Regions from separate parts of the Planctobacterium sp. AWH2_060 genome, predicted to be linked through region 3. Evidence: predicted binding sites of a transcription regulator. Region 3 holds the regulator's gene; each other region holds the start of a gene.
The links. Region 3 encodes FNR, which switches genes on or off when oxygen is low (the NO sensors DNR and NnrR bind a similar motif). Its sites were predicted from a motif close to TTGATCTAGATCAA; they were not measured.
Positions count from the first base shown of each region.

Region 1 (11,038 bases), 3.6 Mb from region 3:
AGGTGTTTTCTGCGGCCATTGCTGCAGCGCTAACAAAAACGTTTCGTGCCAGATTTCCTGCGCCAAATCTAAATCTTCGGTAAGGCGCAGTAAATACGCCAGCATCGGTTGAGAATACTGGCGGTAGGTATTTTCCAGAAGCGTTAATGACACTTTATTACTGATACCACAAAGGGCGTATTTCTATACTGCCGTATTCTGCACTGGGGATCTTGGCTGCCACTTGTGTGGCGTGGTCTAAATCCCGACAATCCACCAGGAAAAAGCCACCTAGTTGTTCTTTGGTTTCCGCGAAAGGCCCATCAGAAACCAACGTTTGGCCATCGCGCACCTGCACCGTCGTAGCCGTGTCTGTTGGCGTTAACCTTTTACCGTCCAGAAACACGTTTTGTTGTTGTAGTTCTTCAACCAACTGATTGTATCTTGCCACCAGGGCTTCATCCCAACTTTCGCCTTGCTGTTGCTCCCAGGCTTCGTTGGCATAGATCATTAACAGGTATTTCATTGACTCAGACTCCCGGTTGTTGTTCATACTGTATAGCAGAAAGCAGCGCACCTTGCGGATCCTGAAAGACAATAAATTGTCCGACGCCCGGAATAGCGGTAGGTGGGGTGAGTAAAGTACCGTTGAGTGATTTTACCCGGTCAGCGGTGGCCTGAATGTCTGTCACCGTAACATATTGCCCCCAGCCGGGTGCTTGTTCTGGCGAGGGGCAAGCCATTATTCCAGCAATCTTTTCGTTGTCGCAAAGGGCGACGTAATAGTTTTGCCCTTGCATATCCATGGTTTCAAATTGCCAGCCAAATAACTGGGCATAAAACTCCACCGCCGCTTGGGGGGCCGAGGTCATTAATTCGGACCAGGAAAATTGCTGTGGGATCAGGTTATTGCTCATGGGGTATCTCCAATATGATGAGTTTTCAATACCCTGACGAACACCCTTTCAGATTTTCGACAAACATCTAAAAATTTTATTGCAGAACAACAATGCTGTGGCCTTCGAAGGCCACTAAGCCCTGATCTTCTAAGCTCTTGAGAACCTTACCCACCATTTCTCGGGTGCAGCCTACGTGTCGGCTTAGTTCCTGGCGAGTGATCTTTAACATAATGCCATCAGGATGGGTGATAGCATCTGGCTGATTGATCAGGTCGAGTAAACAGCCTGCCACTCGACCGGTGACATCCAAAAAGGCCAGATCGGTCACTTTCTTGGATGTTTTCCGTAAACGTGCGGTTAATTGCTTTGAAATTGCCATTAAAATGTCTGGTCGACTGCGAGCCAGAATTTCAAATTTGTCGTAGGCGATTTCCGCTACCTGACACACTGTCCGGGTGCGAATGGTGGCACTGCGCTCTGATTTTTCATCAAATAACCCCATTTCACCGAAAAAAGAGCCCTGATTCAGATAAGCCAGAACGATATCTTTGTCGCCTTCATGCTGACGGGTGACTGAAACGGACCCTTTTAGTAAAAAGTACAGTTTTTGCGTGTGTTCACCTTGCCTGACAATAACGGCATGGCGACGATACTCTTTGATAGTGCAGTGTGTTAAAAAGTTATCCAGGAATTCCACGTCTTTCACATCATATTGATTATTTAAATCTGACACTTGTTGATACCCATTACCCGTTTTTAAAAAGGCTCATCACCACCGAAGTTTGGGATTTCGACAGCAAAAAATTTTTTTATAAGTATGGCGTATATCCGGGATTTTGCCCGGGCCACTTATTAATGTTGGCTGTAACAAGTCTCATTATTGTAAATAATAAGTTTGTATCACCCATAATACCCATGTGTTTTATTTATCGGCAATGGAAAAATTTCCGCCTACGAAATAATGTGAGCTGTTTCACAGCCTGTGAAGGATTCCCGCTAAGCCACAAATGCAGTGGGATGAGAAATAAAGTTTGTCTGAAGCCTATAGCAAGCCATCGTTCGGAATTATCGTTCAAAGCAACTGCTCTGAGTGGTTTTATAAAGACATTTCTTTGTTTTTCAGAAGCTTATCTGCAATACGCCAGTCGGGCAGGTAATGATCCATTAACTGATAAAAACGCTTGTTGTGCGAAGCTTCTAACAGGTGAGCTAACTCATGTACTAACACCATTTCGGCACATATCTGAGGATACTGTGCAAGTTGCAGGTTGAGCCAGATACGGTGCCGTGTAACGTTGCAACTGCCCCATTTGGTTTTCATATTCTTGATACCCGCAAACTTTACCTGGACACCCATCTTATCCTGCCAAACCGGTAATGCCTGGTGCATATAGTTTTTTAAGGAATCGCGCCAGATTTGCTGATGTATATTGTCGGCCTGTTCCTGTGTCGCAATGGGCTTTTTTAACTCAATCCGGGCGTTGTGTTCATCAATTTCAAAGGGGGGATTTATATTGGCTGAAACCGTTATGGGAAACTGCTGTCCCCACAAGCAGATTTGCTGTGGACTGTTCCTTAAGGTTCGCTGCTGATTGATATCCTGCACTCGCTGCAGTTGTTGCGCTATCCAGGTTGTTCTGGCATCCAGGAAGCGAGTAATTTCATTGTCTGTGAGGCCATGAGGGCAACTGACAACGAGTTCACCGTCTTCTGATACTCTCAGACGGATGGATTTCATAGCTTTTCGGGTAACCTGCACCTTTTGTGTTTGCCATAAAAGGTGAGATTTTACATGAGGGTGTTTAGTGCGCTTTTTAAAACGGAAAAATGGCATTAATCAATAGTCTGCAGTATTCGCTGGCAAGACATCGAGCGCCGCCAGCGAGCCTGATTAAGCAGCCGATTGACTTGGCTGACCGATCTCTACCACCAGCGTATCTGATTTAGCGCGGATCGCAGCTACAACATCAGCGATTGGTACCATCTGATTGATTTCACCCGGTGCAATTTGACGGGTGTATTTTGCCCAGCTGTCATCGGTAATGGGGTTACAGCCCTTAGCAAAAGCGATAGCTCCGCGTCTGAAAGGCGTTAGTTCGCTTTTCAGGTTATTGCAAATATAGAGACCTTTATCATTTTTCATGATCAAAGCTCTGGGAATTTTGCTACTGATAATTCGGCTAGAGTCCGGCCAAAATTTCTCTTCGGCAGCTTCCGCCTGTTCTTTGGTGCGTCCATGTGCATCCAGAATAATGCCATCTGGATAAAGGTTTTCCATAAAAATATGTTCAATGGTGGGGTAAAGAACAACGTCTCCCTGAAGCTCTCGCATCAGGTTATTAATATCAGATAAATTAAAAACAGCCACCGCCATTTCGTATTATCTCCTGTGTAAACTGCTAAATCAGGTTCAGGCTCTTTTGAGAGTTCTGGCTGGAAGCATTTTCAGAGCCTGATTATTGGACCGCAGATTGTAGCCGAACGTGCCAGGAAATCACCTTATTTTTTTAGAAAATATTAGAGCGTTTTGACCCTTGTTGTACGAAATTTGTTCTATATATACGCGTTTTAATCGCGGAACAGTCCTGCAGGCCTAGTGGTGCTAAGTCAAAGGACTGTGACAACGAGTAAAGCGCTTATATGACGAACCCTTCGGGCAGCACCTGTGTGCAATTTATACTGTGTTGAATGCTTTTGATTTAGAACCACTAGACCTTCAAGCATTCGCCTTGTCTAAATTGCACACAGGCTGCTGCAAAATCGTACCACAAAGGTCAATACGCTCTAGCTTTTCTGCTTCTTTTTTATGCAATTTTATTTCCTGAATAAGGCACTCCAATTCGCAATGAATCTTTGTGTAAAAGCCGTGTCCATTATCTGACAAAAAATTGATACAGATTAAAGATAAAAAATCACCAGGGATTAAGCTGGAGGCTCCTTTTTAAATAAGCTTTTTTAGAACCGGGACGGTATATGCAATCTAACAACAGCCACTTGTTCAACAGTAAATTACTGGAAAAATATGCCACATCAGGGCCTCGTTACACTTCCTATCCTACGGCACTGGAGTTTAAAGACAGCTTTACCGATCGACAATTCAGAAAGGCGGCGCTGTTAGCGGCAAATCCAGAGCTGGCCATTTATATTCATGTGCCTTTTTGTCACAGCCTTTGCTACTACTGTGGCTGCAACAAGGTTATCACCCGTAATCGCGACAAGATCAGCAAATATGTCCACTATTTACGCAAAGAGATCAGCTTGCGAGCCCCACTTTTTAAAAATCATCAGGTGGTACAGATTCATTTTGGTGGTGGCACTCCCGGTATGTTGAGCCTCACAGAAATTAAGGATATTTGGTGGGGGATCCGCAATGAATACAAGGTGCGTTGTAATCCTGAAATCAGTATCGAGATCGATCCGCGAGAAACAACAGAAGAATATATACAGGGGTTATCTGAGCTTGGTGTAAACCGAATTAGCATGGGTGTCCAGGATACGAATGAGCAGGTGCAGATAGCGATTAATCGGGTTCAGGATACGGATTTGGTAAGACGTTTGTGCATGACGGCCCGTACCGGCGGTATGGAGTCGGTAAATCTGGATTTGATTTATGGCCTGCCATTTCAGAATCTGGCGACTTTCGAGCGAACTCTGCAGGATGTTTTGGCATTAGATCCGGATCGCATTTCTTTGTTTAACTATGCCCATATGCCGCAAAAATTCCCGGCACAGCGTAAGATTAAAGACGCCTGGTTGCCCGATGGCAAGCACAAGCTGGCTTTGATGCGGTTGGCCGTTAACACATTGACTCAGGCAGGTTATGTAATGATAGGAATTGACCACTTTGCTAAACCCGATGATGAACTGGCATTGGCACTCAATGAGCAACGATTGGGGCGAAACTTTCAGGGGTATACCTGTTTGCAAGACGTCGATCTGGTGGGATTTGGCGTCAGTGCTATCAGTTCGGTGTGCAATACCTACAGTCAAAATCTTAAGCATCCCGCTGATTACTATCGACAACTGGATGAAGAGCAACATGCCATTGAACGTGGCCTGGTGAAATCGGAAGAAGACCAATTGCGGGGATTTGTGATCCGGGAACTGATGACCAATCTCAGGGTAAGTTTTGAAGAAGTGGAAGAGTTGTTTGAAATAGACTTTCAGCAGCATTTTGCTACTGAATTACTGGCACTAAAGATGTTTATTGAGGATGGTTTGCTGAGTATTAAAGATGGCAAAATCCTTGTGCATGAATGTGCCAGGTTACTGGTGCGAAATATCTGCATGGTGTTTGATCAGTATATGGCACAGCATCAACAGGCCCAGCGCTTTTCAAAGGTGATATAGTTTTTGGTTAGCAGTCGTTGTTTATACAAGACTGCTAATACTAACTCACTCTTTTAATTACATTTCTTCCAGTCTTCGGCCTCGGGTTTCTTTGACGTAACGATGCACAAAGAACAGGCTGATGAGGGCGCTGGAGGCATATAAACCATAAGCGCCACCCAGACCAGTTTGGGTCAGCAAGATGGGGAAGGTCATAGTCACCAGGAAGTTAGCCAGCCATTGTGCACTGGCCGCCAGTGCCAGTGCCGCACCGCGAATTCGGTTGTTGAACATTTCGCCCAGTAATACCCAGACAACCGGGCCCCAACTCATGCCGAAAAACACGATATACAGGTTGGCCGCGATTAGGGCCAGTGTGCCATTGGTGTCTGTCAGCGCCAGTTTACCGGCTTCGTCTAATCCTGCGGTGCTAAACAGCCAGGTCAGAGTGGCTAACATGACAGCCATACCTGTACTGCCGATAAGTAGTAAGGGTTTACGACCAATTTTGTCTATCAGAGCGATGGCAATAAAGGTGGAAACCACATTGGTTACTCCGCCCAAAACATTGATAAACAACGACTGAGATTCGTCAAATCCGGCTGCCTGCCAAAGCTCAGCACCATAATAAAATACCACATTGATGCCGACAAATTGCTGAAACACCGACAGGGCGACGCCCACCCAGATGATAGGGTGAATTTTGCGGGTACCGTTGATAAACAGATCTCGTAAAGCTGGTTTGTGGCTGCTGTGCAGTGAGCGTTTGATCTCGCTGACCTGTGCGTCTGCGACACCCGGAGCGATACGCTCAAAGACTTTTTTCGCCCCTGATTCGCGCCCTTGAGCCACTAAAAAGCGCGGTGATTCAGGGATAAAGAGTACGCCAATGAAAAACAGGGTGGCGGGTATGATCTCCATCCAGAACATCCAGCGCCAAGAGGCGATACCAAACCAACCGGCTTCACTGGCTCCGCCGGTATTAGACGCGATGGTAAAATTACTCATGAAAGCGGCAAACAAGCCCAAGACAATGGCCATTTGCTGTAAGGTGGCCAGACGGCCTCGCAGGCTGGCAGGGGCCACTTCTGAGATGTAGGCGGGAGCCAGTACTGATGCGGCACCAACGCCTAAGCCACCCAAAAGTCGGTAAAAGATAAACTCCATGGAACTGTCGGCAATACCAGAACCATAGGCACTGACGGCGAAAATCACTGCCGTGGCAATCATTACGGGCTTACGACCCAGTTTATCGGCGATAGGACCGGCCATCAGTGCGCCAAGGGCACAGCCTAACAGTACTGAGGCAACGTTGAATCCGGTGGCCACGTCGGTGGCATTGAAGGCTTTTTCCAACGCGCTGACTGTGCCATTGATGACACCAGAATCGAAGCCAAACAGGAAACCGCCGATAGCCGCTACCGCGGAGATGAAAATCACATAGGCCACTGAGACCGCCTGGTCTTCGGCGGCTTTGATTTGTTCTATCTGAGCGGCACTGACACCAGCTCCGTTATGCGGTTCATTATTATCTGACATGATTATGGTCTCATTATGGGGTCAAAGAATGGATGATTTATGGACAATAGCACAGGTTTAACTGAATCCTCTAAGTTTGTTGCCACACCAGCGGATGTGGCAGGCGTTTTTGGCCGCTAACTTCCCAGGCGTAAAATAATGCGATTGTCTGAAGTGCGTTGGTTTTCAATGGCAAAGTTTTGCTGCAGAGCGCTGAGAAAACCGTTTAGATCATTGGTTTTAAACAACCCGGCAACCTGAATTTGATTCAGCTCGGCTTGTGGTATTTCAAAGGTCACAGCGTTGTAACGACTGACTTCCGCCAGTACCTGATGTAATGGCTCGCCGCGGAATACCAGGTTGCCCTGTTGCCGGGAGAGTGCCGCATTGATGTCTACTGTTGCGACGGTTTCGATGTTTAGTTTGGCCACATTCAGCAGGGATTTTTGCCCTTCTGTTAAGGCCGGTAAGCTGTCATCAAGACGGGTCTGCACAGGGCGTAACGGATCCGAGTTTTGCTCAGCTTGCTTAGCGACTCTGACTTTGCCTTCTGTGACGATTAACTCCACCTGATCCTCAAGCAACTCAACATTAAATGCAGTTCCCACCGCCTGAATGATCTGCCCTGCAGCGTAAACGCTCAAGGGTCTCTCCTGGTTATGGGCTACCTGCACATGAATTTCGCCTTCGTACAATTCAATTACTCGTTGTTGCTCGGTATAGGTAACCTTAACTGAGGTATTGGTATTGACTGATAACAAACTGCCATCCGACAAGGTCACTTTTTTGGAATCACCGGTGCCTGTTTCAAAGCGCTGCTCAGACAAAACCACCAGCACGCCTTGTGACAACCAGGAGAACCCCAAACCGTTCCAGATAAAGGTGAATAACATGGCTACGAACACGACCGATGCAGCCATTGCCAATGGTACGCGTCTGGATTGTTTAACCGGTGGTTCAGGGAACAGAGATTTTAAGCGTTCCAGCGCTGCCATGTTGTCCCACAGTTTGGCCATTTTAAATAGCATTTCGCGGTTTTGTTCTGCTGCCTGTAGCCAGTTTTTAAGCGCCTGTTCTTCTTCGGCGCTCAGACCCCTGTCCATTTTGGCTATCCAGTCTGCGGCCGCATCCAGCGCGCTATTGTCAGCGGTTTTAGCTGCGGAATTGATAGATACAACATTATTCTTCATAGCGATTTGCCTGTTACAGAAGTCTTACCGGAGGGCGGCAGTGAGCCTTGCTCTTTTTGCATGACGTAAAGCATGCTGCGTTTCATCCCCTGGGCTATATGTTTTTCAACGGTACTTTCACTAATATTCATCATTTTTGCTATTTCTTTCTGGGAATAGCCATACACCTTTTTGAGTACAAAAACCTTGCGGCAGACAACGGGCAGTTGCCTAACGGCTTTGCAAAAGTGACCAAATTCCTGATCACCACCGCCGGAGACATACTTTCCAGTGTCGGACGAGTCAGGCTACGCGATGCAGCCGCCCGGAAAATCAGGTCGTCAGTAAAATCCCACTTAATGGCAACATTGGGCAATACCGCGTCGTAGCTGGAGCTTTCAGAAATGGAGGCAGGCGTGCCATAGTTTTGGTTCAACTCCGTGGCATCCAGCACGGTCAGACTTTCCAGTACCGCCTGTGTTCCTGAGACATCCACATCAGTTTGTTCGATGCGCACGCCACCGGTGATGTAGATAGGCCGTTTCGCCAGGTCACCCACAAAATCTAATTCCAGATAAGCTGAGATGATGGTTTCTTCCACATCAAAGGAGTTGTCTTTTTGGATGGCATCAAAGCTTTGCCCTGATACCTGCTCAAGATAAGCAAACATGGCTTCGCCATCGTGAGCTAACCATTGTGTGGGCATACGACCACTGCCACTGACATCGCTTAAGAAGTCGTTTCCAGCGTCGAATACGTATTGCATATCGCCAGGTACAACGGGCGCATCCGGATAACCACAATACAAACAGTGCACGCCGGTTTCGTTATCCCAACGGGTTAAGGACTTTTCTTCGGTGGAATATTGCATACCAAATTTAGCTTTGGTGAGACCGCTGTCCTGGCCTTCATCCCACTCACCGTCTAATCGGAACTGAGTAACATCGTCTTCCACGGCCCAGCCCCGACGCAACATTACGTGCGCGCGGCTGTTAGCTTCATCCAGATGATTACCCACACCTGCCGGGCCTGTTGCGCCGCCAATCATCGGGTTGTACATGACAAAACCAGGGTTTTGGGATCATCGATGGTTAATGGCTGACCACCTGCCTGCACGTCAATTTCTTGCTGACCGCTGAAGATGTTGCCGTTTGGTGAGGCGAACATGCTGGCCAGAGGCAGAATGTTGTTATCCACCTGGAAGCGCACCCGGTTGGAATAACCAATCAAAGATAACTGGTTTTCACCGCCATTGTTGGACTCTCTTTCAGCACTGGAATGATGCAGGTCGAAGTTCAGTTTCAGGTTGTCGTTTACATCCCAGGCCAGGTTCAGACCCAAATCCATGGTTTCGGTTAAGCGATCAAATTTTTTGGCGTGCATATCAGTCGCCAGGCCAATTTCCTGATACAGATCTACCACAGTGCCGTTTTCGTCTACGATGGCAGAACGACGATTGCCGTCGGCATCAAACAGACTACCATCATCCCCCACACCCTGAATATTGGGGGTTGTAAACCAGTGACCGTAAGAGGTGGCATCGGTTTTCACATCAAAATCGGAATACAATAAATCAGCGGTCAGCACAATATCGTCGCTGGCGGCATACTGAAAAACCAGATTGGCATTGGTACGAGTGCGTTCTTCGAAGGTAACCTTGTGGTCGTAGTTACGAGGTGAAAAGATAGTGCCGGTCCAGGGCGTGCCATCGCGGGAAACCGGATTCGGGACACCCACGTTTTCCAGCCAGCCGTCCATCTGAGCCTGATTCAGTCGGGTTTCCCTTTCCTGATGAGATACCGCTAACAATACGCCAAAGGTGTCGTCATTGAAGGTATTAGAAATAAGGCCGGAAACCTGGGGCGTGGCTTCTTCGCTGTTTTCATCGTAAACCCCTTTAATGCTGCCTGCTACTTTAAAGCCATTCATGTTAAAGGGCTTGGCGGTTTCAATGTTGATGGTGGCACCAATACCGCCAGACTGCATTGTGGCAGTGCTGGTTTTATGGACATCCAGACTGCGTACCAACTCCGAAGCTATGGTATCGAAACTAAAAGCACGAGAATTGTTTTCCGAAGCGATCTGACGACCATTCACTAAAACGGTATTAAATTCAGGGCCGAAACCCCGCACGGTGATCAACTGACCTTCACCGCCGGAGCGGTCCACCGAAACACCGGTGATACGTTGCAAAGATTCCGCTACGTTAGTATCGGGGAATTTACCAATATCTTCAGCGGAGATGGCGTCTACTACGCCACCAGATTCGCGTTTTACATCCATAGCACGGGCCATACTGCCGCGAATACCGCGCACCTGGATCAGTTCAAAATTGTCGGCACTTGCCTCTTCCTGAGCCGACACCAGCGGTGCGCTACTCAGTGATGCCATCGCCGCCACAACGGCAGCGGAGAGTTTCGTTCTTTTTAACATGATGATGTGTGTCCTGAAAAAAGCTTTGGTTTTTTGTATTGCTTTCCAGTCACCTAAACTGTGTTTGGGTCTGTTACCGACCAGGGGCCGGAAAAAAGGCCAGCTTCACTGGGTAAAGCTGGCAAAAACACAACATGTAATGGAGCAACACAATGCAGTGAATAACCCAAAATACGCACTGACACTGCAATTCAGCCGCGCGGTTATTCACGTCAGGGGTAAAGACGAAACCACGTAAATTTTCCGCCAATTTAATTTACTAATTTTTAACAAGTGGTTTCTGACAGGGGGACAATAAACATTTCGTTTGCAACCGGGGGCTGCTAATTAATCAAAGTTTGATGAAATATCACTTGTTTTTAAATAATTTGCGTACTCCTTCGGAGAACTAAACTGAAGTTGTTTCCCACCATCTTGGCTTTCGGTTTACCCAGGTTACAAGCACGTAGCGTTGTCCGCTAGTTATAGGAGTGACTTCATGAAGCAGGTAAGAGGGAAAAACAATAAGGCTGCCGCGGTCTTTCGGTGCAGCAACCTTGCTATCAAGGATATTCAATTGTCCGCCCTGATTAGCGAAGCTTTTAAGCATATGCCCTTGTCAGGCATTAAAAAGCCTTTTACGGTCTCTTTGTGGGCGTACTCAGCGTTGAAAAGAAAAGTAAACAACGCCATCGCAATAGTTACAGCAGCAAGTACCATAAGCTTTGTTGA
Region 1 covers NZ_JBSWTG010000001.1:4,270,428-4,281,465, forward strand. The annotation lists gene ACXAD8_RS18280 (RNA polymerase sigma factor) at 1-153, opposite strand, end outside; gene ACXAD8_RS18285 (YciI family protein) at 158-505, opposite strand; gene ACXAD8_RS18290 (VOC family protein) at 510-896, opposite strand; gene crp (cAMP-activated global transcriptional regulator CRP) at 973-1,611, opposite strand; gene ACXAD8_RS18300 (M48 family metallopeptidase) at 1,975-2,712, opposite strand; gene ACXAD8_RS18305 (DUF3085 domain-containing protein) at 2,770-3,252, opposite strand; gene hemN (oxygen-independent coproporphyrinogen III oxidase) at 3,852-5,228, shown strand; gene ACXAD8_RS18315 (sugar porter family MFS transporter) at 5,286-6,746, opposite strand; gene ACXAD8_RS18320 (FecR family protein) at 6,863-7,915, opposite strand; partial or broken gene ACXAD8_RS18325 (sigma factor-like helix-turn-helix DNA-binding protein) at 7,912-8,160, opposite strand; partial or broken gene ACXAD8_RS18330 (TonB-dependent receptor) at 8,157-10,327, opposite strand; gene ACXAD8_RS18335 (hypothetical protein) at 10,716-10,883, opposite strand; gene ACXAD8_RS18340 (hypothetical protein) at 10,806-11,038, shown strand, end outside.
Region 1: hemN (oxygen-independent coproporphyrinogen III oxidase) is a predicted target of FNR. The motif match lies at 3,573-3,586, and genes of this name have one in related genera.

Region 2 (11,038 bases), 3.7 Mb from region 3:
GCCAAACGTACAGAGTTTGGCGACAGACTTTTAAATTCCGGTAAGCAAATGAACAATTCATTGCAGTCTTCGTGAATATTTTGAATTTCCTGAAACATACCAGAACCATTGCCCTTTTACGTGCGTAACCTACTCAAAATAGTATCTCGAAAATAAACACAATGATAGTTTTGAACATAAACAAGATAATTCCTAATCTGTTGCAAATAAACTAATGCTTTAAAGTACGCGGCATTGAAAAGAGGTTTTCAGGAGGCAACTATGGCCGCGATAAAATCTGAAGCAGAACAGTTATCTGCTACGCAGGCACAATCAACATTGATGCGCTGCATCAAAATTGCCTGGCCGGTATCTTTACAAAGTGTTCTGGCTGCTGCATTAGGCATGATAGATATTATTATGGTCAGTCATCTGGGTGAGGCCTCGGTAGCGGGCATCGGTCTGGCGGGCAAAGTACAGTTTGTGCTGCTGATGATAGGTGCCGCATTTGGTGTCACCTCAGGTATTCTGGTGGCACAGTACATAGGGGCGAAAAAAGAGCAAGCGATCGCGGCTATCATCGCACAAATCCTGGTAGTCGCTGTTGCCCTCATGCTACCACTGGTAATGTTGAGCAATCTGTTTAGTGTACCTTTGGTCTCCTTGAGCAGTAGTGATGCTGACGTTATCCGCATCAGCAGCCAGTATCTGACCATCACTTTACCTTCTATTTTGATCCTGCTGGTTTATCAGGTGTTTGAAGGGGCGCTGCGCGGTATGGCGCAGGTGTTAGTTCCACTGCTATTCGGAATTATGGCAATGCTAATTAACGTGTTGCTTAACTACCTGCTGATCAACGGTCTGGATGTCGGTGATAGCCAATTAATTCCGGTGCTTGGGACCGACGGAGCCGCCTGGGCCACCAGTATCTCCAGGGCCTTATTACTTCTGGGGTTATTGGTTTACATGATGAAAACCAGGCACTTATGCCTGCCCACTAAAAAATCTATAGTTCTGCGAAAGCCAGAATGTCGCTGGTCTCGAATAGTAACCATCAGTTTACCAGTGGCTCTAAATTTTGGCATCTGGGCATTGGGCACCTTTGTCTATCAAATCATATTCGGTGGCCTGGGCACTCAGGCGCTGGCAGTCATTAGTATGCTGGCCCCGATTGAGGGTACTTTAATCTCATTGTTTATGGGTTTTGCTACCGCGTCATCGGTATTAACTGGCCAGAAACTAGGTAATAACGAAATGCAATCGGCTTACCGGATTGCGAGAAACATGACGTTTTCAATTACCGGTATTGCATTATTGATTGGCATTATCGTGTGGCTATTCAGTGATTTATTGTTAACCCCCTTTGCCGACTACGACGCAAACACATTAAAACTTGCCACTCAAATACTGATGGTAATGTGTCTGGGCATCGCCATTAAAACCGCTAATATGACGATATCTTTGGGTGTCCTGCGTTCTGGTGCCGATAATCGTTTTTGCCTGTTTACCGATACGATTGGCATGTGGATGGTGGGAATTCCGGTAACCTGGTATGTCGCCGGTAGCAACGGCACCTTATTGTGGGTATTTATCGCAACTTACAGCGAAGAAGCCACTAAATACGGCCTGTTTTCATGGCGCATGTTAAGTAAAAAGTGGCTGCGTAATGTTACAGAGGACTCGCCAAAGTTAGATCAGGAAGCTGTAGAGCCACAGCTATCCTGATGGACTATCTGGCGTGATGCAGCTTTGTTTGGTTATTCCGCCTGCCAGACTGGCTCGCCATTCACCCAGGTTTGTAAAACCGGAATCTGCCACAACTCGCTGGGTTCAATGCCCAGCGGGTCTTCAGCCAACAACACAAAATCCGCTTTTTTACCCACTTCAATAGAACCAATAATCCCTTCTTGATGCGAGGCATAAGCAGCGCCAAGGGTAAACATCTGAAACGCAGTATTCAGTGACACGGCTTCATTGGCATACCAGCCACCTTCAGGCTGATTCTGTCTGTCTTGACGGGTCACTGCAGCATGAATACCAAAGAGCGGTTCAGCTGGCTCAATGGGGAAATCTGAACCACCAGCTAACAACGCACCGCTGGCCATTAAACGCTGCCAGGCATAAGCTCCTTTGATACGTTCACTGCCAAGGCGATTTTCTGCCATATTTTTATCACTGGTAGCATGAGTGGGTTGTACCGAAGCAATAACCCCTAATTGCTTAAATCGGGTAAAGTCTTCAGGCTGTATTACCTGAGCGTGTTCTATGCGATGGCGCAAGTCAGTACTTTTTGTTTGCTGAATGGCTTTGGCAAACGCATCAAGAGAGACGGTATTGGCCTTGTCACCGATAGCATGGGTATTCACCTGGAAACCCGACTCCATAGCCTGCAAAGTTAGCTCATTCAGCTTTGGAATTTCATGTAATAATAATCCGTAATGCCCGGCTTTATCGCTGTACTCTTCATGCAATGCGGCTCCTCGGCTGCCCAGCGCGCCATCTGAAGATATTTTTACGCTGCGAATAAATAGCTTATCGTCTGCCGACTTGATCTTACCTTTGGTTAGCATCTCGGGATAATTAGGATCCGTCACATCCAGCATCACATATACCCGAATGGGTAAACGCTGCTCAGCACTCAATGCCTGATAGGCCTGCCAGGTAATGTAATCAATTCCAGCATCATGCACTGAAGTTAATCCCAGAGATGCCAATTTGTTTAAGCTCACCACCAGGGTATTTTTAACATCCTCAAGGGTTGGGCTGGGAATAAGTTGATAAACCAGGTTCATCGCATTGTCTACCAGGATGCCAGTAGGGTTGCCGTCACTGTCTTTAATAATCTCACCACCTTCCGGTGAAACCGTATCTTTATTAATGCCGGCTTTATCCAGCACTTCCTGATTAACCCATAAGGCGTGGCCATCAATTCGTCCTAATACCACCAATTTGCCCTTTGAGACCTGACTTAAGGCTTTGGCATCCGGAAAATTCCTTCCGGGCCAGAGTTCCTGATTCCAGCCGCGCCCTTTTATCCAGGTATCATCGGGATGTTGCTCGATAAATTCTGCCACTCGCGCCAGTGCCTGCTCTTTACTGGCAGCACCATTTAGCACCACTCGGCTCAATGCCTGGCCATAACCCAGAACGTGTCCATGGGCATCAATCATGCCAGGCACCAGAGCGGCACCTTTAGCATCAATAATGTTTTCAGGGTTCAGATCATCCGGCAAAGTCTGATAAACGCCGATGATTTTATCTTGCTCAATCAAAATAGCTGAGAAGCCGACCGGTTGAGCCTCATGAAACGAATAGCCTTTGATGTTCTTTATCAAGGTTGCTGAAAAAGCCGGGTTAAAACATGCCATCAGGCAGAGTAACAAAATCAATTTTGTTGTTATTTTTCGCATTTTCCATGTCCGTCGTTGAGAACTTGAGGGGGTAATTTGACCCGGATCAAAGAAATAATCAAATGCAATTGCGAGCTATCCCCAGTATTGCGCCAGATCAAATTTCAGCACAGAGCAGTGAGGATAATAGCTACAACGAATTAACGGAGACACACATGAAACTTTCTAAGCTCGCATTAACGGCAACAATAACGCTATTACCTTTAAGCACAATGGCTGCTCAATCCGGAGACTGGTTACTGCGAGGAGGTATCACCAGCGTCAATCCACATGACAGCAGTAGCAACGTAGTTGTTGCCGGAGCAGATTTAGGGGTTGGTGTCAGTGTTGATAACAATGCCCAGTTGGGGCTTAATCTCGTTTATTTCCTGGATAGCAACTGGGCGGTTGAACTATTAGCAGCCACACCATTTTCTCATGATATCAACCTGGATACCGTCGGAGCCCTGGGTAAAACCAAACACCTGCCACCAACATTATCAGCCCTGTATTACTTTGATATGGGTAACAGTAATCTGCACCCCTACATTGGTCTTGGCGTAAATTACACGGTATTTTTCGACGAGGATTTTAGCGCTGCAAACAAAACAGCCGGATTCTCAGACCTGGATCTGGATGATTCTTTCGGGCTGTCTACCCAGTTGGGTATAGATATCGACATTGATGAAAAATGGGCGTTCAACGCCTCGGTTCGCTGGATTGATATCGACACCGAAGCCACATTTAAGTTAGGCACTGATACCGGCAAGGTGGATGTCGACATCGATCCCTATGTTTACACCCTATCATTAGCCTATCGGTTTTGATTGGACGGGGCTTTTAGCCCCGCTTCAATTGCTTTATCTATCACCATCCAACATATCACCAATGCCGCCCAACACACTGCCTTCTCCCTGACGTTTACCGCCCATTTGTGGCGCGTGCTGAATTACTCGGTCTGCCAATCGGCTAAAGGGTAACGATTGCAACCAGACTTTTCCATGACCGCTCAGCGTTGCTAGAAATAGCCCTTCACCACCAAAGAACATGCTGCGCAAGCCTTTGGTCATTTGAATATCGTATTCAATACCTGCGGTAAAACCCACAATACAACCGGTATCAACTCTCAGAGTCTCGCCGTTTAGTTCCTTTTCAATCACAGTTCCACCAGCGTGGATAAAGGCCATACCGTCGCCCTGCAGACGCTCCAGGATAAAGCCTTCACCACCGAAAAAACCGGCACCCAGTTTTTTATTAAAAGCGATATCTATTTTGGTGCCCAGTGCAGCACAGAGAAAAGAATCCTTTTGGCAGGTGATCTGTTCACCGACATTTGCCATGTTTACCGGAATAATGCTACCCGGAAAAGGCGATGCAAAAGCTACGCGTTTTTTGCCGTAACCATGATTGGTAAAGTGCGTCATAAACAAACTTTCACCAGTTACCACCCGCTTTCCGGCACTGAATAACTTGCTCATAAAGCCCTGGTCAGCATCGGAGCCGTCGCCCATCTTAGTTTCAAACTCAATGCCCTGCTCCATGTAGTTCATAGCCCCGGCTTCGGCTATCACCGTCTCTTGAGGATCTAACTCCACCTCGACCATTTGCATCGAAGTACCGAGAATTTCATAATCAATTTCATGGCAGCGCATAATTCATCCTTTTATTTTGAAGAAACAAGAGAGCATGTTGGCCTTTATTAGCTTTAAAACTAATCTACTGTTAAGACCAATGCAAAATCAGATTGTAATAATTTTTATGAATGCACCTGCCAAAACCAGGCATTGCAAAATTGCCCCAGATATCAGGCTTATCCGGAAATTTTGTGATGCACCACAGCCAGGCGGCGTTTATTAGGGGAAATGGCTAATCGGGTGATACCGTTTAAAGTGAGGTTTTTCGGCATATTAACTGGTAGCCATACTCGCTGTACGGCGTCCCACCAAAGTAACTGTTTGCCATTAGAGGTGATCAGCTGTTTGTCATTTAACCAGGCGTAATCCTGAGATTTTTCCGGTAACTTCATCAACTCACCGCTCTTTTTAGTGTCGAAATCAAAGGTTCTGAGCTGGTGATAACCTTCTTCTTCGGTGGTATATGAGATCGTTGTCGTGCCGGGAATTAACGCCAGACAGCGACCAATGGCATCATCGATCACCTTAGTCTCTTTCTGACCCAGTGCCGTCACCTCTAAGCGATGCGGCTCGCCCAAAACAAACAAGGCCACATTATCATCCTGCCAAACGTGATAGCCCACAGGTTTAATGTCGCTAAACAACAACTCAAAACTGCCGTCTGAATTTATTTGCCACAGGCGTTGTGTCCCGTCGTGTTCCACCCGAACGGTGGATAATGCGCCTTTTCTACCTGGGATAGGCGTTGGTGAATACTCACTTTCCAAAGTTTTGGTGATAGCCACTTCATGGCCCATCTGCCAAAGCCAGACGTCGGCATTAACGTCTTCCATTCGGGTAAAATACAGCGAGTTGTCATCGATAAATAATGGCTGGTTTTCATAGCCCTCTCTGGTTGCCACAGGTACAGGGTTAGAAATGTTGATGGTATCGGAAGTAACAAATAGATCGAACAGGGTAATATCGTGATCCGGCATATCTTCCCGAGCAACAGAGTTGACTGCAAACAGCAGTGCGACAACGGTTAACAACTTTTGCATCAGGATATACTCCTCTCACTTTCCATGATGGACTGTTTTAGTTGCCAATCCGTTGACGAACAATTTCATACAAACAAACGCCTGTGGCCACAGAGACATTTAAACTGGATACGGAACCGGCCATTGGTAATTTGATCAACTCGTCACAGACTTCACGGGTTAATCTGCGCATACCCTTGCCTTCCGCCCCCATCACCAATGCCATAGGCCCGGACAGTTTGACATCATAAATCAGTTGCTCGGCTTCTCCGGCTGTGCCTATTACCCAAACCCCTGACTCCTGCAATTGTCGTAAGGTTCTGGCCAGATTCGTCACCTGTATCAAGGGCGTTGTTTCCGCGGCGCCACAGGCTACTTTTCTGGCGGTTGGTGTCAGGTAAGCTGACTTATCTTTAGGTACCACCATTGCGTGCACACCCGCAGCGTCGGCACTGCGTAAACAGGCTCCAAGATTATGAGGATCCGTCACCCCATCCAACACCAGAATAAAAGGGTTGTCTTCACCGGCAATGATATCTGCCAGATCTTTTTCATCCAGCACCCGACCCGGCTTAGCTTTTGCCACTATGCCCTGGTGCTGCTCACCGTTTACCTTATCATCTAAAACTTTGCGCTGACAAAATTGTATCGCAATACCAAAGCGACGAGCCTGATTAATAATGTTACGTAATTTTTCATCATCCCGTCCTTTCAGTACATACAACTCAATCAGACGTTCAGGCTCTCTGGCCACTACCGCCTCAAGTGCATGAAGACCGTACAACCATTCTTGTTGCGCCATTTATTTTCCTCGTTTTTTACTTTTACTGGCTGCGCTCGATTTACCGGCGCTTGTCGCCTTTTTAACTGGCTTTTTACGACCTGACTTTGCTGCAATGCGCTTTGCTTTAACCTGGTCAGATTTTCCTGATTTGGCTTTGGATGCCCTTCTGGATTTGCGGGTAGGCAAAGGCATATCCAGGGTAAAGTCAATTTTCCGCTCGTCCAGGTTCACAGCAATCACCTTAACCTGCACCTGATCCCCTAAACGGAAAATAGTGCCGCCGGATTCGCCAATCAAATACTGACGGGTTTCATCAAACTGATAATAATCATTAGTCAAAGTGGTTATGTGTACCAGGCCATCAATATGGAATTCGCACAGACGCACAAAAAAACCAAAATTAGTGACCGAGGCAATAACCCCTTCAAAGGAATCACCTACATGAGCCTGCATGAATTCGCATTTAAGCCAGTCTGAAACGTCCCGGGTAGCATCATCTGCACGACGCTCGGTCATTGAGCAGTGTTCACCCAATTTGGCAACTTCATCCTCGTTGTACTCATAACCGCCGGTTTTACTCTTGCGCTGCGCTTTTTTATCCAACACCGCTTTAATTGCGCGATGCACCACCAAATCCGGATAACGTCTGATGGGCGAGGTAAAATGCGCATAGGCTTCCAGTGCCAGGCCGAAGTGACCGACGTTATCGGGATCATATATAGCCTGCTGCATAGAGCGCAGTAACATAGTCTGGATCAGTTCCTGATCCGGACGGCCCTGAATTTTTTTCACTACATCGCAAAATTGTTTGGGCGTGGCTTTTTCCGTCAGATTGTGAGTGATACCCACTTCAGACAGGTAACTTAAAAAAGATTTTAAACGCTCTTCGCTGGGTTCCTCATGAATGCGATACAAACCTTCGGCTTTATTGCTTTGCAGCATATCAGCAGCAGCCACATTCGCCATGATCATACATTCTTCGATAATTTTATGAGCGTCATTGCGCACCACAGGCACTATGTGATCTATCTTGCGTTCCGCATTAAACACAAACTTAGTTTCCTGAGTCTCAAACTCAATGGCCCCCCGCTCGGCGCGAGACTTTTTAAGGGCCTTGTACAACTTATAAAGATTCTGCAGATGAGGAACATGCTCGGCATAACGCTGATAGAGCTGCGGATCGCCTTCCAGAATAGCCCACACTTTGTTGTAGGTGAGTCGGGCGTGAGAGTTCATTACCGCTTCATAAAACTGGTAGTCCTGCAGTTTACCTGTGGCACTGATGGACATTTCGCAGACCATACACAAGCGATCCACATTGGGATTCAATGAACACAAACCATTAGACAGGATTTCCGGCAGCATTGGCACCACCTGTTCGGGGAAATACACTGAGGTCCCGCGATTTTGCGCTTCATCATCCAGCGCTTTTTTAGGCCTCACATAATAACTTACGTCGGCAATAGCCACCCACAATTGCCAGCCACCATCGTCCTGTGGCTCACAAAAAACTGCATCATCGAAATCCCGGGCATCTTCGCCATCAATGGTTACCAGTGGCAATTGACGCAGATCGATACGGCCTTTCTTGGCCGACTCGCTGACTTCTTCGCTTAAACGGCTGATTTCATTGTTGACTTTCAGAGGCCAGGTGTGGGGAATATCAAAGTTGCGCAAGGCCATTTCGATTTCCATGCCCGGCGCCATGTGCTCACCCAACACCTCGATGATGCGACCAATTGGCGACACCCGTTTGCGCGGACGCTGTGTCATTTCAGACACCACCACATGGCCCTGCTTAGCACCATTGATATGCTCTGGGGGAATAATTAACTCGAAGCGCAAGCGGCTGTCATCAGGAATAACAATCCCTACGCCACTTTCCATAAAAAAGCGCCCCACAATGGGCTCTTTACGTGGTTCGATAATTTCGATATTTCGGGCTTCGATACGGCCTCGGGAATCCTTTTTACCTGACGTGGCGGCTACGCGATCGCCATGTAGTAAGAACTGCATTTGACCGGCAGAGATATATAAATCTCGCTCTTCATCATCGCGCTTTAAAAAGCCAAAGCCATCGCGATGCCCGATAACCGAACCGGTCACATGGGTGATCACCGAGCCGACTTCATAGCGCTTTTGACGATTAAAAATAACCTGGCCTTCGCGCTCCATGGCGCGCAAGCGACGCTGCACCGCAATTCGGCTGGTTTCATCTTTGGCGTTTACCTTTTGACATATATCCAGAAAGGACAGTGCCCGCTCAGCATCGCTGATCAATTGCAGTATATATTCTCGGGAAGCGACTGGTTGTTCGTATTTAGCCTTTTCCCTGGCATAATATGGATCGTCTTGCATATCTCTCGACGGAGCTTTCGCTCCCTGACTTAGTTATGCCATCAGTATACCAACAAGCGGAAATTTTTCATTGCCCGCGGCTAATAAATTTTTATCGGGACCGCGGGCCTTGAGACGCTCAGGATTCCAGTGGACGACGTGCCCTGCGCACACTTTTGGGATGCATCAATTCTTCTAACGACGCCATGCAATCTGCGATTTTCTGATGTAACTTAGCGTCATTGGTAATAGCGTTATACAACCAGTGGTAGGTGTCTTCATAATCGTAAGGACTGCCATGACCTTCAATAAAGAGTTCTGCCAATTGGATCTGAGCTTTCAAGTTACCCAGTGAACCAGCTTCTCGCAAATAAACAATGCCGCGAGAAATATCCTGTTGAACCAGCTTTCCAGCGGCATAATAGCGTCCCAATTGTTCCATGGCTGGCGCTAAGCCCTGCATAGCGGCCTCTTCCATCAATGGAACACCGCGCTCTGGATCCGCTTCAACACAAACTCCCCAAGCCAACATATCTCCCCAAAGAAACTGATAAGCCGGAACTTTAAGCGTTTCCGCCCGGGCTTCGATGTCCTGCACCAACTGACAATCATCCAATACCACACGGGATAAGTGTTCGTTGCGATTAATCAGATTGAGTAACTCATCCTGGCTATACAATTGTACGGCTTTAATTTGTGACTGTGCCTGAGAAAGGGCTGAAAAGCAGCAAAGCACTAAAATCAAAATCTTCTTCATAATTAATTTCTCTGTACCGGTAATATGACTATCGGCTATGTTGAAAAAAACTCAACTATCTCATTCACGGAAAATAGCGCCAAAAACAACACGCTCTAATATCTTAACTTCGACTTAAAGCACAATTTACGCCAGAAAAAACGCCTGCATCCGTTTTTTCGCTATGTAAGGCTGGTTTTACGCCACAGGCATGAAGTAAATTATAGCCAAGGCCAGACCTGGTAGCGACCAACAACTTTTGTGTCATCCACAACAATCTTACGGCAATAAAATTCTGTTTAGGGGCAACAGCTTGCCGGAAACCCGAAGACTATAGAGGCCTGGTATACAACAACAGCTTAACTATCTGAATCAGCCCGATAGCGTTAAAACTGGTCAGCTAAACGCCTTTGGGTCGTTCAAAATCGCCCTGGAAACTGGACGTGGTGGCGAAAAATGCTTAACCTCGTGCCTTAAAAAATATAAGAGTAACTTCGCCGGATTGTAAATTCCCGGCAATAAGCTACGAGGATAAAATTTGAGTTCATCTAACGACACCACTCAACCGGAAAATAACAAAACGTTATCTGAATCCGGTAATGAGAAGCAATCTGGCGCATTTGCCAGGTTTTTAGCCACCGTAGAGTGGCTCGGGAATTTGCTTCCCCACCCTGTAACCTTGTTCGCCATGTTTGCCTTATTCATTGTGCTGTTGAGCGGCGTATTAGGCTATTTCGACGTAAGCGTTCTGGACCCACGTCCGGAAGGTGCAAAAGGCCGTGAAGCCGATGGCGTCATCGAAGTAATTTCCCTAATGACCGCGGAAGGATTACAGCGCATTGTCACCGGTCTGGTTACCAATTTCACCGGGTTCGCACCTCTGGGAACGGTATTGGTAGCCTTACTGGGGGTATCTGTGGCTGAGCACAGTGGTTTACTGCAAACCGCTATGCGTTCTATGGTTGTTAACGCCTCACCCAGGATGGTGACTGTGGTGATCGTGTTTGCCGGTATTATCTCCAACACAGCCTCGGAGTTGGGCTATGTGGTGTTGATCCCGCTGGCTGCCATGATATTCCACTCATTGGGCAGGCACCCGCTGGCCGGACTAGCCGCCGCCTTCGCCGGTGTTTCCGGTGGTTATAGTGCTAACCTTTTGT
Region 2 covers NZ_JBSWTG010000001.1:4,341,376-4,352,413, reverse strand. The annotation lists gene ACXAD8_RS18675 (helix-turn-helix transcriptional regulator) at 1-98, opposite strand, end outside; gene ACXAD8_RS18670 (MATE family efflux transporter) at 262-1,704, shown strand; gene ACXAD8_RS18665 (amidohydrolase) at 1,737-3,389, opposite strand; gene ACXAD8_RS18660 (OmpW/AlkL family protein) at 3,545-4,195, shown strand; gene ACXAD8_RS18655 (TIGR00266 family protein) at 4,229-5,020, opposite strand; gene ACXAD8_RS18650 (hypothetical protein) at 5,179-6,042, opposite strand; gene rlmB (23S rRNA (guanosine(2251)-2'-O)-methyltransferase RlmB) at 6,080-6,823, opposite strand; gene rnr (ribonuclease R) at 6,824-9,163, opposite strand; gene ACXAD8_RS18635 (tetratricopeptide repeat protein) at 9,282-9,899, opposite strand; gene ACXAD8_RS18630 (AbgT family transporter) at 10,417-11,038, shown strand, end outside.
Region 2: ACXAD8_RS18660 (OmpW/AlkL family protein) is a predicted target of FNR. The motif match lies at 3,426-3,439, and genes of this name have one in related genera.

Region 3 (11,038 bases):
CACTAAATGATTTTTATAGCCCAGTTGCCTGAAAAAGCGGCTGACTGTGGCTTTTGAGGTGTTACAGGCAAGCGCGATGTCACTGGTGGATAACTTCAGCACCAGCAGCGGATCATTTTGCAGAAAGGTGGCAATTTCTCGGGCACTAGGCGGTAAATCACTGTAGTTTTGTTCAATTCGTTGCAAAAAGGGCAAAGTGTTGTTCAAATGCCTGTTCCTGATGAGTGTTACCTGTTTCAATGATTTTATATGTAACATAAAGTTCGTCAGAACCTCAACTTTGATAAAAGAGTAATAAAGAATATGAGCAAAGTTGTCGTATTGACCGGTGCAGGCATATCTGCAGAGTCTGGTCTGAAGACATTTCGAGACAATAATGGACTTTGGGAAGACCACAGAGTAGAGGAAGTGGCTACGCCAGAAGCCTTCGCTATTAACCCTGATTTAGTCTACCGCTTTTATAATTTGCGCAGAGCTCAGTTACAGTCGCCAGATGTGCAGCCGAATGCCGCTCATATTGCTTTGGCCAGGCTGGAGAAAAAGCTGGGTAAAAACTTGCTGGTTGTCACTCAAAACGTGGACAATCTGCACGAGCAAGCTGGCAGTAAAAACGTATTGCATATGCATGGCGAATTGTTGTCAGCTAAATGCTGTAAAACCGGAAAGGCGCAGCCATGGACACAAGATCTGGACCAGTCTAGTGGCTGTAAATGCTGTTATCCCGCCAGGCGCATGAGGCCTGATATCGTGTGGTTTGGTGAAATGCCTTATCACATGGAAGAAATTCAGGAAGCCTTGTTTCAGGCTGATTTGTTTATCGCGATTGGTACTTCTGGTCATGTTTATCCCGCTGCCGGTTTTGTTGCCCAGGCTTCGAGTTACGGTTGTAAAACGGTAGAAATAAACCTGGAGCCTAGCGCTGTGGGTTCTGATTTCGATCAACAGTTTTATGGTCTTGCTTCTGAGCAAGTTCCGAAATTTCTAGATACCCTGTAAAAGGAAAGTAGTTAAATGGAAATATTGCAGAGCTATTGGCTTGAGTTTTTGACGATTGCAATTGCACATCTGGTAGCAGTAGCCAGTCCAGGTCCGGATTTTGCGGTGGTGCTTAAAAACAGTGTCAGTTATGGCCGCCGGGCAGGTGTGATCACTAGTATCGGTGTCGGGCTTGGGATACTGTTGCACGTGGCTTACTCTTTGGCCGGGATTGGTATTTTAATTAAAACCACTCCCTGGTTATTTTCCCTGTTTAGCTATGCCGCCGCAGGTTATTTGATTTGGATTGGTATTCAGGGGGTACGCAGTCAACCGAGCCCAGCTCCGATGCAAAATGATGCGGCAGGCATTGACTATGGCCAGAGTATTTCCGATAAAAAGGCATTTTGGACGGGCTTTTTAACCAATGGGTTGAATCCCAAAGCTACCTTATTTTTTCTGTCCTTATATGCGGTAATTGTAAGTGCTGAAACACCAATGACGGTAAAAGCGATTTATGGTCTGTATATGACTCTTGCCACAGGTATCTGGTTTTCGTTTTTGTCTTATGTTGTCAGTTCGAAAAAGGTCAGAGCTTTTATCGGCGATAACAGCCACTGGTTTGATCGGGTTATGGGCATTATCCTGATTGCACTGGCCATTAAACTACTGACTTCTGGTTAAAGGTACTTAGTCAGCCGTTATAAAAACATATCTCATTGATATTTATAATTAATCTTCCTTAAAACCTGGTCTGCTTCGACCGAACCTGGTAAAATTAACATCAGTTTCTGGTCGAAACAGACTACGGTTTTATGATAAAAGACAGCCCCAAAACTTCACGACAAATTGGCTTTTTTGACCTCATTTCTCAGCTCGACGAAAAACATCCACTATTGTTGCTCGCCGATGAAATTGACTGGGATTTTCTGAATGAAAAGTTATCTGTGTTTTACAGTGATAAAGGCCGCCCCGGGAAACCCATCCGGCTCATGTGTGGTCTGTTGATGTTGAAACAGATGTACAACCTCAGTGATGACAATACCATCGCTCAATGGATGATGAATCCTTATTACCAGGCGTTTTGTGGGGAAGTCGCTTTTCAGACTGAGCCACCCTGTTGCCGCACCGAAATCACGGCTTTCCGCCAGCGGATTGGAGAAGAGGGTATCAACGCCATTTTTGCTGTTTCTGTGGCATTACATCAACAGGATGTGGAAGAAGATAAAGTACTCGTCGATACCACGGTACAGGAAAAAGCCATCACTTATCCCACGGACACAAAACTCGCCATTAAGATCATCAATCGGCTCAATAAGCTGGCTAAAAAACACGGTGTAAAGCAACGCCGGACTTATGTGAAAGAAGTCAAAGAGTTACGTTTACAGTGTCGCCACTTTCGTCACCCCAAAGTACGGGGAAAAGCCAGAAGAGCCCTGAAACGTCTGCGCACTATCGCAGGAACACTACTCAGAGAATTGCAACGTAAATTGCCTGCACAACTCCTGTCAGAACAGAAGGATAACTTTGCTCTGTATGAAAAAGTGCTGGCACAACAACCCAAAGACAAAAACAAGATCTACAGCCTGCATGAGCCGGGGGTGTATTGTGTTGGCAAAGGTAAGGACCATAAACCATACGAATACGGCAGAAAAGCCTCCGTGGTATCCACTTTAGAAGGACAGGTCATCATCGGTGTGGCAAGTCATGACGAAAACATCCATGACAGCAAAACGCTGGAATCGGCTCTGAAACATGCCCGTCAACATCGGAAGAACCCGATAGCAATGGCAATAGCAGACAGAGGCTATCGCGGAGCACAGCAGTATGTTTGCGAAGAGGTTCTGCTTCCCAAACCGCCGCTAAAAAGAGACAACGCGTATCAGCGTCAGAAGAAACGAAAGTTGTGTCAGAAGAGAGCAGCGATAGAGCCGATTATAGGGCATCTGAAACAGGACTTTCGCCTTAGCCGCAACTGGTTAAGAGATAGTTTGGGCGATGCGATCAATCTGTTAATGTCAGCCAGTGCCTGGAATCTTCAAAAGCGGATGAAGGTGCTTTTTTTGGCTTTAATTTATGTCGCGATCAGAGCTGCTATCGCAGCTCTGTCACGATATCTCATCCGGAAAAAATATTGAGATAATTTGGTACGCTCGTTAGGTGTTTTTAAAGTCACAGGGTTCAGCAAAAAGTACTTTTATAACGTCTGACTACTTAATTCAATAAAAAGCCCCCAATAAGGGGGCGAACCACGCCAAATTAGCGTCTAACGGGAGAGAAACTAGTCCTGAATGTTGATCTCGCCAACACCCACTTCAATTTCAATGTCATATTCACCTTCACCGCGCCAGCGAATCGATTCATTAACCAGGTTGCGTTCCCGGTCAATATTTTTAAAGCCGCGTAAATCGACGTCACCAACGCCGGTTTCCAGTTCGATTTCACGATAGTTGTCGCTGTCCAGGTCAATATCTACCTCACCGACACCGACATCAATAGACGCACTTCTTTCAAAGCCATCGATTTCTACTTCACCAACACCCAGGTCGATATTTACGTGTACATTTTTGGGGATTCGTACTGACCACTTTTGCACGATATCTTCCATATCTATTTCTAAAAGCACTGAAGTTTCCCTCTGGTCTATCATCAGCTCAACTTCGTCTAAATCCGCTGAGTTAAACCAGTCACTGTCAGCCTCTTTAACTTCAATATCAAGTTCCAGGGTATCCCCATCATAGGTTTCCAGTGTCAGACTACCTACAGGTACATCAAAATGCACTGAGCTTTCCGGAGTGAGCTTAATACTCTCCTGTAGGGTTACTTTGTCTTTTGCGAAGCTTGATTGAGCGATAAGCGTTGCTGCGATAGCCAGTGCGATTTTTGTTTTCATTCGTTTCTCCGGAATATCTCGTTACTGATTGTCGTTGTTTTAACTGTTTCAGCATGATGGTATTGCTGTTATTGATGCTTATATGGCAAGTTGAATGCCACATAAAATATCGAATAAAAACAATTGGTTATAAGTTTAAGTGGGTTATTAAAAAAATTACAGCCCCATTAATTGGTGAATTTGACCAAATGGCTGCGAAAATTGCCAACTCAATTATCGATACCTATTGATAAAGTTTGTTACCGCAAACCTGCAATGCAATCCAAATACATGCTGGTATAATAGTCGCGTACTTATCGTTAAAGGTTTAAATCGTTGTCAGAAAATCAGTCAAAAACATCACAAGGAAGCTTGAAGTCGGCATTACGTGGTGATTATCACTTTGATCTTAAACAGGTTTTACGAAGTGGTTGGGAATTAACTCAAATTGATAAAGCATCCATGGTACAAGGGGTAATCATCATGATTGCCGTTGCTCTGATGGTAATGAGTGCAGGACAGTACATTTCTGATTTAAAGGACATTGATCCCCAGGATCCTGGCTTCCGATTGGGGCTGGACATGCTTATGGTGATTTTGATAACACCACTGGCAGCCGGTTTAATGATGATGGGCATTAATGCCAGTATTGGTGGCAAAAATAAGCTTTCTAATGTGTTTGAATTCGTTAATCGCAGTCTGGTGATTACCGTTACTGCAATTATGACCGCGGCACTAGTGCAAATTGGCTTACTCTTTTTAATTCTGCCCGGGCTTTATCTGATGGTGGCCACCGGATTTGCGATACCTTTGGTGTTGGAAAAGAAAATGTTGCCTGCACGAGCTATATTTACTTCTATTAAAGTGGTAAATCATCAATGGTTAAGCTTCGTTAAGCTCTACGGCGTTTTCGCCGCCTTGTTTGTTTTGGTGATCATTACTTTTGGTATTGCCATCATTTGGGTTTCACCCTTTTACTACAATGTAAAAGGGATTTTGTATCGGGATATCTTTGGAGTGGAGCACATGAGTTCATCTGAATTAGCCCCAGAGACAGTAACAGAGTCTTACCCGGAAGATTCAGTAAATGCATCAGGTGAGGTGAGTACCACCAGAAAGCCTGGCAGGGATGAGCATTTCGATGCATAAGTCGTTGCGAACCAGGCTTTGGACTGGTGGTGTAACCCTAATCGGTGTTGTGTCCTTTTTATACCCCTTCGTTATTCCGCCGAAGGTGCCAGTCGTTGAACCTGGCCCAATATCTGCTCAACCCGTTGTGGTTCCTGATTTCAGTAAATACAAAAATGTCACGGAAAAGAAAAGGGCATTTTTTGAATATCTCAGCCCCGAAGTGGATCGGCAAAACGAGATAATTTTATCGCAACGAACACTGATTTTAGCCTTGTACAACCAATGGCAAAATCAGGGAATGCAAACCGGAGCCCTGAGCGATGCGCAGCTAGATCGTCTAACCGACCTGGCTAAAACCTATGGTGTGCAATTTAAAACGCTGGATTCTCAATTCTTTGAAAAGTTGCTGATTAAGGTGGATGTGATCCCGAAAGAATTAGTTTTGGTGCAGGCGGCCAATGAATCCGCCTGGGGAACTTCGCGTTTTGCCCGGCAAGGGTTTAACTTTTTTGGTATGTGGTGTTATCGCAAAGGCTGTGGTTTTGTACCGCGCCGCAGAGATGATGATATGAATCACGAAGTGGCAAAATATCCTAATTTGGCGCAGGGCGTCTCCAAATACCTGAATACCTTAAATCGCCATTTCGCCTATCGCGATTTGCGTTACATTCGAGCGGTACTGCGGGAAACGCAGCAGCCCATAACCGCTGAAATGCTGGCTGAAGGGTTGTTGCACTATTCCGAAAGAGGCCAGGCATACGTCGAAGAGTTGCAGGCCATGATCAGAGTAAACCGTAAACATATTCATTCAAAGGATAGAAAAATTGAAAATAGTTAAGTGGCTATCGGCTGCTCTTTTATCTTTACCCCTGGTATCTGTACAAGCCGGAGAGTTACGTCTGGATTATAGTGATTTTTACAGTCATCTCAGAAAGTTGGATGACGAAGAATTACAACCTTTGCACTTTGCCTTTGGCTTTTTAAACGTGCAAACCAAAGAGCTTTGTCAGGTACAAAAGGTCATGATAGATACTGATAAAATGGACATTCCTGTCGACATCATGGCTAATAATCGTTTTGTCTTGCCCACAGAAAAAGCGCTAAAACTGGCCAAAGCCAGGTTGAACATTCAATTGCTTGAGCCCGAAAACCGCTGTGATCTGTCGGTCTTACTGGAAGCCAAACCCGAATTGTTTGAGGATGGCCTGAATAGCACCGAGTTGTTATCAGTTATGACCGCTTTCGAAGGTTTTTTCGATAAGATGGGAGGCTTCTTATCATTTATGATGCCGTCTGCCACTGGCTTGCAAATTACTTTCACTGATAGCGAAACTATTCCTGATACTTTTAAGGCGTTGAGCGTGTCTAATAATGGACGTTGGAATATCGATGCTGAGCGTCTTGCTGAATTACCTCAAGGTTTTATCCTGAATGGAGTGGAGCGCATCACAGCATTGACGAAATGAGTCTGAACTGCCGGGTCAATGCGAAACTGCTGCATTTTCCCGGACATGTCTTTTCTTAGCTATGCGCCAGGCAATCACTCCACCATCTGAATATTAACGGCGTTGTCGCTGTCCTCATCCTCAACGTAATTGTCTTTGAACTCAGGCATATCGAAGGCGATGTCACCTTCTTCAGGGGCTTGATCTGAGGTTGTGATGCTTTTGAAGTCATACAAATTAGGATCCGCCAGGTGTGACGGGGTCACATTTTGCAAAGCGCGAAACATATTTTCGATTCGGCCAGGGTATTGTCTGGACCAATCCTGCAACATACCTTTGATCATTTTGCGCTGCAGGTTTTCCTGAGAGCCACACAAATTACAAGGAATGATGGGGAATTCCATTTTTTCGGCGTATCTGGCGATATCTTTTTCACTGGCATAGGCGAGAGGGCGAATTACGATGTTTTTACCGTCGTCACTCACCAGTTTAGGGGGCATGGACTTCATGCGGCCACCATGGAACATGTTGAGCAATAAGGTTTCTAACATGTCATCTCTGTGGTGCCCCAGAGCTATTTTGGTGGCTCCTAACTCCTGAGCTGTGCGATATAAAATACCGCGTCTTAAGCGGCTGCACAGTGAACAGGTGGTTTTGCCTTCCGGAATTTTCTCTTTGACGATGGAGTAGGTGTCTTCATTGACGATTTTATAATCCACGCCAAGTTGGCTCAGGTATTCAGGTAAAACATGTTCGGGGAAGCCGGGTTGTTTTTGATCCAGGTTTACCGCCACAATATCAAACTGAATTGGCGCGATTTTCTGCAGAAACATCAGAATATCCAGCAGGGTATAACTGTCTTTGCCGCCTGACAAACACACCATTACCTTGTCACCGTCTTCAATCATGTTGAAATCGGCAATGGCTTTACCAACGCATCGACGCAAGCGCTTTTGCAATTTGTTAAAGCTATATTGTTGTTTACTCTTTGTTAAATGATTAACCGCGACTGCTGCTTCTGCTGACATTTATATTACTCTGAACCCGTTTGACACATTAATGCATCTAATACCTGATTACCCGGGTATTAAATGGCGGCAGAGTATACCTTAATTTTAATTTTAGCGCATAGTATTGCGTTCAGACTTTAACCGGCGATTCAAAGCCTTCGGGTTTTAATGCCAGGACATCGCAATCCAACATATCAATGACATGTTCGGCAGTATTACCGATTAATGCTGCGGAAATGCCCTGGCGACCGACTGTGCCAATAACAACTAATTCTGCATCTTGTAGTCTGGCTATGGCGGGGATCACATCTTCCGGTAAGCCTTCTTTAACATGGCAAAAATCCGCAGCGATACCGTATTTTTCAGCGTGCTGCCGCATATTATCTTCATGATAATTTTTAACGGATTGATTGTAGGTTTGCGGATCAAATTCTGGGATTTCAATTGCAATGTTGATTGGCGTGCCTGGGTAGGAATTTACCAGGTGGACATTGCCATTGAGTAACTCTGCCATTTCCAGACAGGTGGCAGAAATTCTGTTGTTGAGGGAGACATGGGCTTCGTCTTCACTGCCGACATTAACCGCACCAATTATTGCGCCGTTTTCTGGCCAAGCATGGTCTTTAACCAATAATACCGATTTGGGCGATTTGCGCAGAAGGTGCCAGTCCGTGGGCGTGAATATCACGGATTTTAAAGTGTCATGCTGTTGGGTGCCTTTGACAATAAGGTCGTAATCAGCCGCGATGGCTTCCACTATGATGCTTTCGTATGGGCGATTGTGCCAGACAACCTTAACATCCACCTGAATGCCATGAGCGTTGGGCTGTTGTTCAATCAAACTCACCAGCCATTCAGTGCGGTCATCCACCACGGCCTGGCGCATGATTTCTCGCTCTTCCACAGATAACATGGTGGTCATATCGTAGGAAAAGTCGTATATCGACAGAAACGCCGTCACCCGGCCGTCGCATTTGTTGGCTAGTTCCAGCGCACGGGCCAGAGATTTTTGTTGCTCCTCGGTAGGATCAACAACCGCTAATATTTTATTGAAGCCACTCATAGCATTTTCCTAAACAGTGATAAAAACACTATAAGTGTAAGAACAGCATCAAAAATTTGCCAGTTAATCTATTGTGGTAGATCAAAGAATGTGTAAAAAGAGTTTACCTTATTTACACTGCGGGCTAATGGTATTGCTCTTTTCTTCCAGTACTGCAGCGTTATTAATGTTAATTAACTTGCCTTCCACAGTAAGCACGCCTTCTTTATTAAATTTGGATAGCAGGCGGGAGATGGTTTCCACGGTCAAACCCAGCAAATTGCCAATTTCACTGCGGGTCATGGTGAGCCTGAACTGATTAGCGGAAAAACCCCTTTGATTAAAACGCAGCGACAGCGAGTGTAAAAAGTAGGCTAAACGCTCTTCAGCCGTACGTTGATTTAACAGCATAAACATTTGTTGGTCTTGCTTGATTTCAGCGCTCATCAGGCGCATCAGTTGCTTTCTCAGCGCAGGTAATTCATCGGAAAGTTTGTCCAGTGTGGCAAAGGGGATTTCACAAACCATTGAGGTTTCCAGAGCCTGGGTGACAGTTTGGTGAGCCTCTTCTGACATGCTGTCAAAACCAATGACCTCACCCGGCAGATGAAACGCAGTAATTTGCTCTTCGCCATTTTGGCTGATGGCATAGGACTTAAAGGAGCCGGAACGCACAGCGTATAGTGCATTGAGTTTGTCACCGGTTTCGAACAGTCTTTCACCTTTTTGAATAGGCTTTTTCCGTTGAATAATATCGTCAAGCTTATCCATCTCGTTATTGCTCAAATTAAAGGGTAAACACAACTGACTAAAGCTGCAGTTTTGGCAGTGTAGTGGATAACGAGCTTGACTAACCATAGATTGTAACAATCCCTTAAAGTGCTGAGCGGTAACTATAAATGATGGGACAGGGCTTGTGCAATGGTAAAACCACCATATAAAAATAATGCAATAGCAATCACTTGTCTCACTCTCGGAGAGCGAGTGAAATTAAGCAGTTCTTTGCTGGAAAAGGCTATTAGCAAGGTGGCGGGCAGTGTACCTAATCCAAAAGCCAGCATTTGCAAAGCACTTAAGGTGGCATTGCCACTGGCGATGCTCCAGGCAAGGGTTGAATAAACCAATCCACAGGGCAGCCACCCCCAGATTAATCCATAGGGCAATGCGTAAAGCGGGCTTTTAAAAGGCACCAGTCGTTTACCCAGGGGCGATATGATCCTCCAAAATCTGGCTCCTAAAGCTTCAAGGCGAGCGAGTATTCGCCACCAGTTGCCAATATAGGCCCCTAATAACAGCAAAAAGACTCCGCTTAACAACTTTAAAATAACGATACCGCTGGCAACCTGATGGCTGAATATCTGGCCCAAAGAGCCTGCAATAAATCCGGCGGTACTGTAACTTATGATTCTGCCCAGGTTATAGCTAAGCGCATAAGGGAGTAGTGGGTTGCCTTTTGGGATAGCGTAATTTAATCCGGCGATTACACCGCCGCACATGGCACTGCAATGAATGCTGCCTGCGATTCCGATCAATAGTGCGGCAAATAAGTCGTTCACAATATGGCTATTGTTCTTTTTTGGAGTTGGCTTTAGATGCGTCTTTTACATCATCATCGAACAGGATGCTGTGTCCATGACGTTCCAGATCTTTAAATTGTTCGCTACGCACCGCCCAAAAAAAGATGGCGATTGCGGCAATCACTAAAATAATGGCCAGCGGGATCAATACGTAAATAATGCTCATTTTAATCGCCTTTTTGTTTATTAATGCGCAGCGAGTTAAATGTCACAATCAGCGAGCTCAGTGACATTCCGATAACCGCTCCCCATGGAGGTAATAATCCGCTCACAGCAAAGGGCAGAACCAATAAATTGTAACCCAAAGCCCAGGCGAAGTTTTGTTTAATAATACGCTGGGTCTTAAGGGATACGCTGAGCAAGGTATTAATGGCTGAGAAGTTGTCTTTCAGCATAATAATGTCAGCGGCATTTTGCGCAAAATCGCTGGCGCCGTTTACCGCCACCGAAATATCCGCGCCGGCTAAAACGGGTGCGTCATTTACCCCATCACCCACCATTAAAATGACTTCGCCTTTGGATTGCAGGGTTTGCAGGTACGCCAGTTTTTGTTCTGGCTTAACGCTGTGCTGGAATTCCTCAACGGCTAACTTTTTGGCAAGTTCAGAGACCTTTTGTTGGTTGTCACCGCTCAATAAAAGCGATTTACCGCGTCTCGGCTGACTAAAAAACTGTTCAACTTCTTCTCTTAACTCATCTTCAAGTTGGAATTGTGCCAGTGTGGTTTGCTGTTGCGACTCTGATAACTGGCTAAGATAGACATCAGCCTGGCCCTGATGAGTGCAGCCAGTAAAGGGGCTGTTACCCATTCGGTAAAGCTTTCCTGCAACCCAACCTTGAATGCCTTCACCCGGAAATATTTTAACATCCTGACATTCTACAGTGGGAGCCTGTAAAAACGCTTTGGCAATGGGATGCTCTGAATGGCTCTCAATACTGGCGGCAATGCTTAATATCTGCTCATCCGGCAGTGAACTGAGGTTTTG
Region 3 covers NZ_JBSWTG010000001.1:662,512-673,549, forward strand. The annotation lists gene ACXAD8_RS02875 (MurR/RpiR family transcriptional regulator) at 1-207, opposite strand, end outside; partial or broken gene cobB (Sir2 family NAD+-dependent deacetylase) at 277-996, shown strand; gene ACXAD8_RS02885 (LysE family translocator) at 1,012-1,659, shown strand; gene ACXAD8_RS02890 (IS5 family transposase) at 1,791-3,113, shown strand; gene ACXAD8_RS02895 (hypothetical protein) at 3,257-3,868, opposite strand; gene ACXAD8_RS02900 (hypothetical protein) at 4,220-4,996, shown strand; gene ACXAD8_RS02905 (glucosaminidase domain-containing protein) at 4,989-5,816, shown strand; gene ACXAD8_RS02910 (DUF2987 domain-containing protein) at 5,803-6,444, shown strand; gene ttcA (tRNA 2-thiocytidine(32) synthetase TtcA) at 6,519-7,451, opposite strand; gene uspE (universal stress protein UspE) at 7,564-8,496, opposite strand; gene fnr (fumarate/nitrate reduction transcriptional regulator Fnr) at 8,605-9,333, opposite strand; gene ACXAD8_RS02930 (sulfite exporter TauE/SafE family protein) at 9,369-10,031, opposite strand; gene ccoS (cbb3-type cytochrome oxidase assembly protein CcoS) at 10,039-10,218, opposite strand; gene ACXAD8_RS02940 (heavy metal translocating P-type ATPase) at 10,220-11,038, opposite strand, start outside.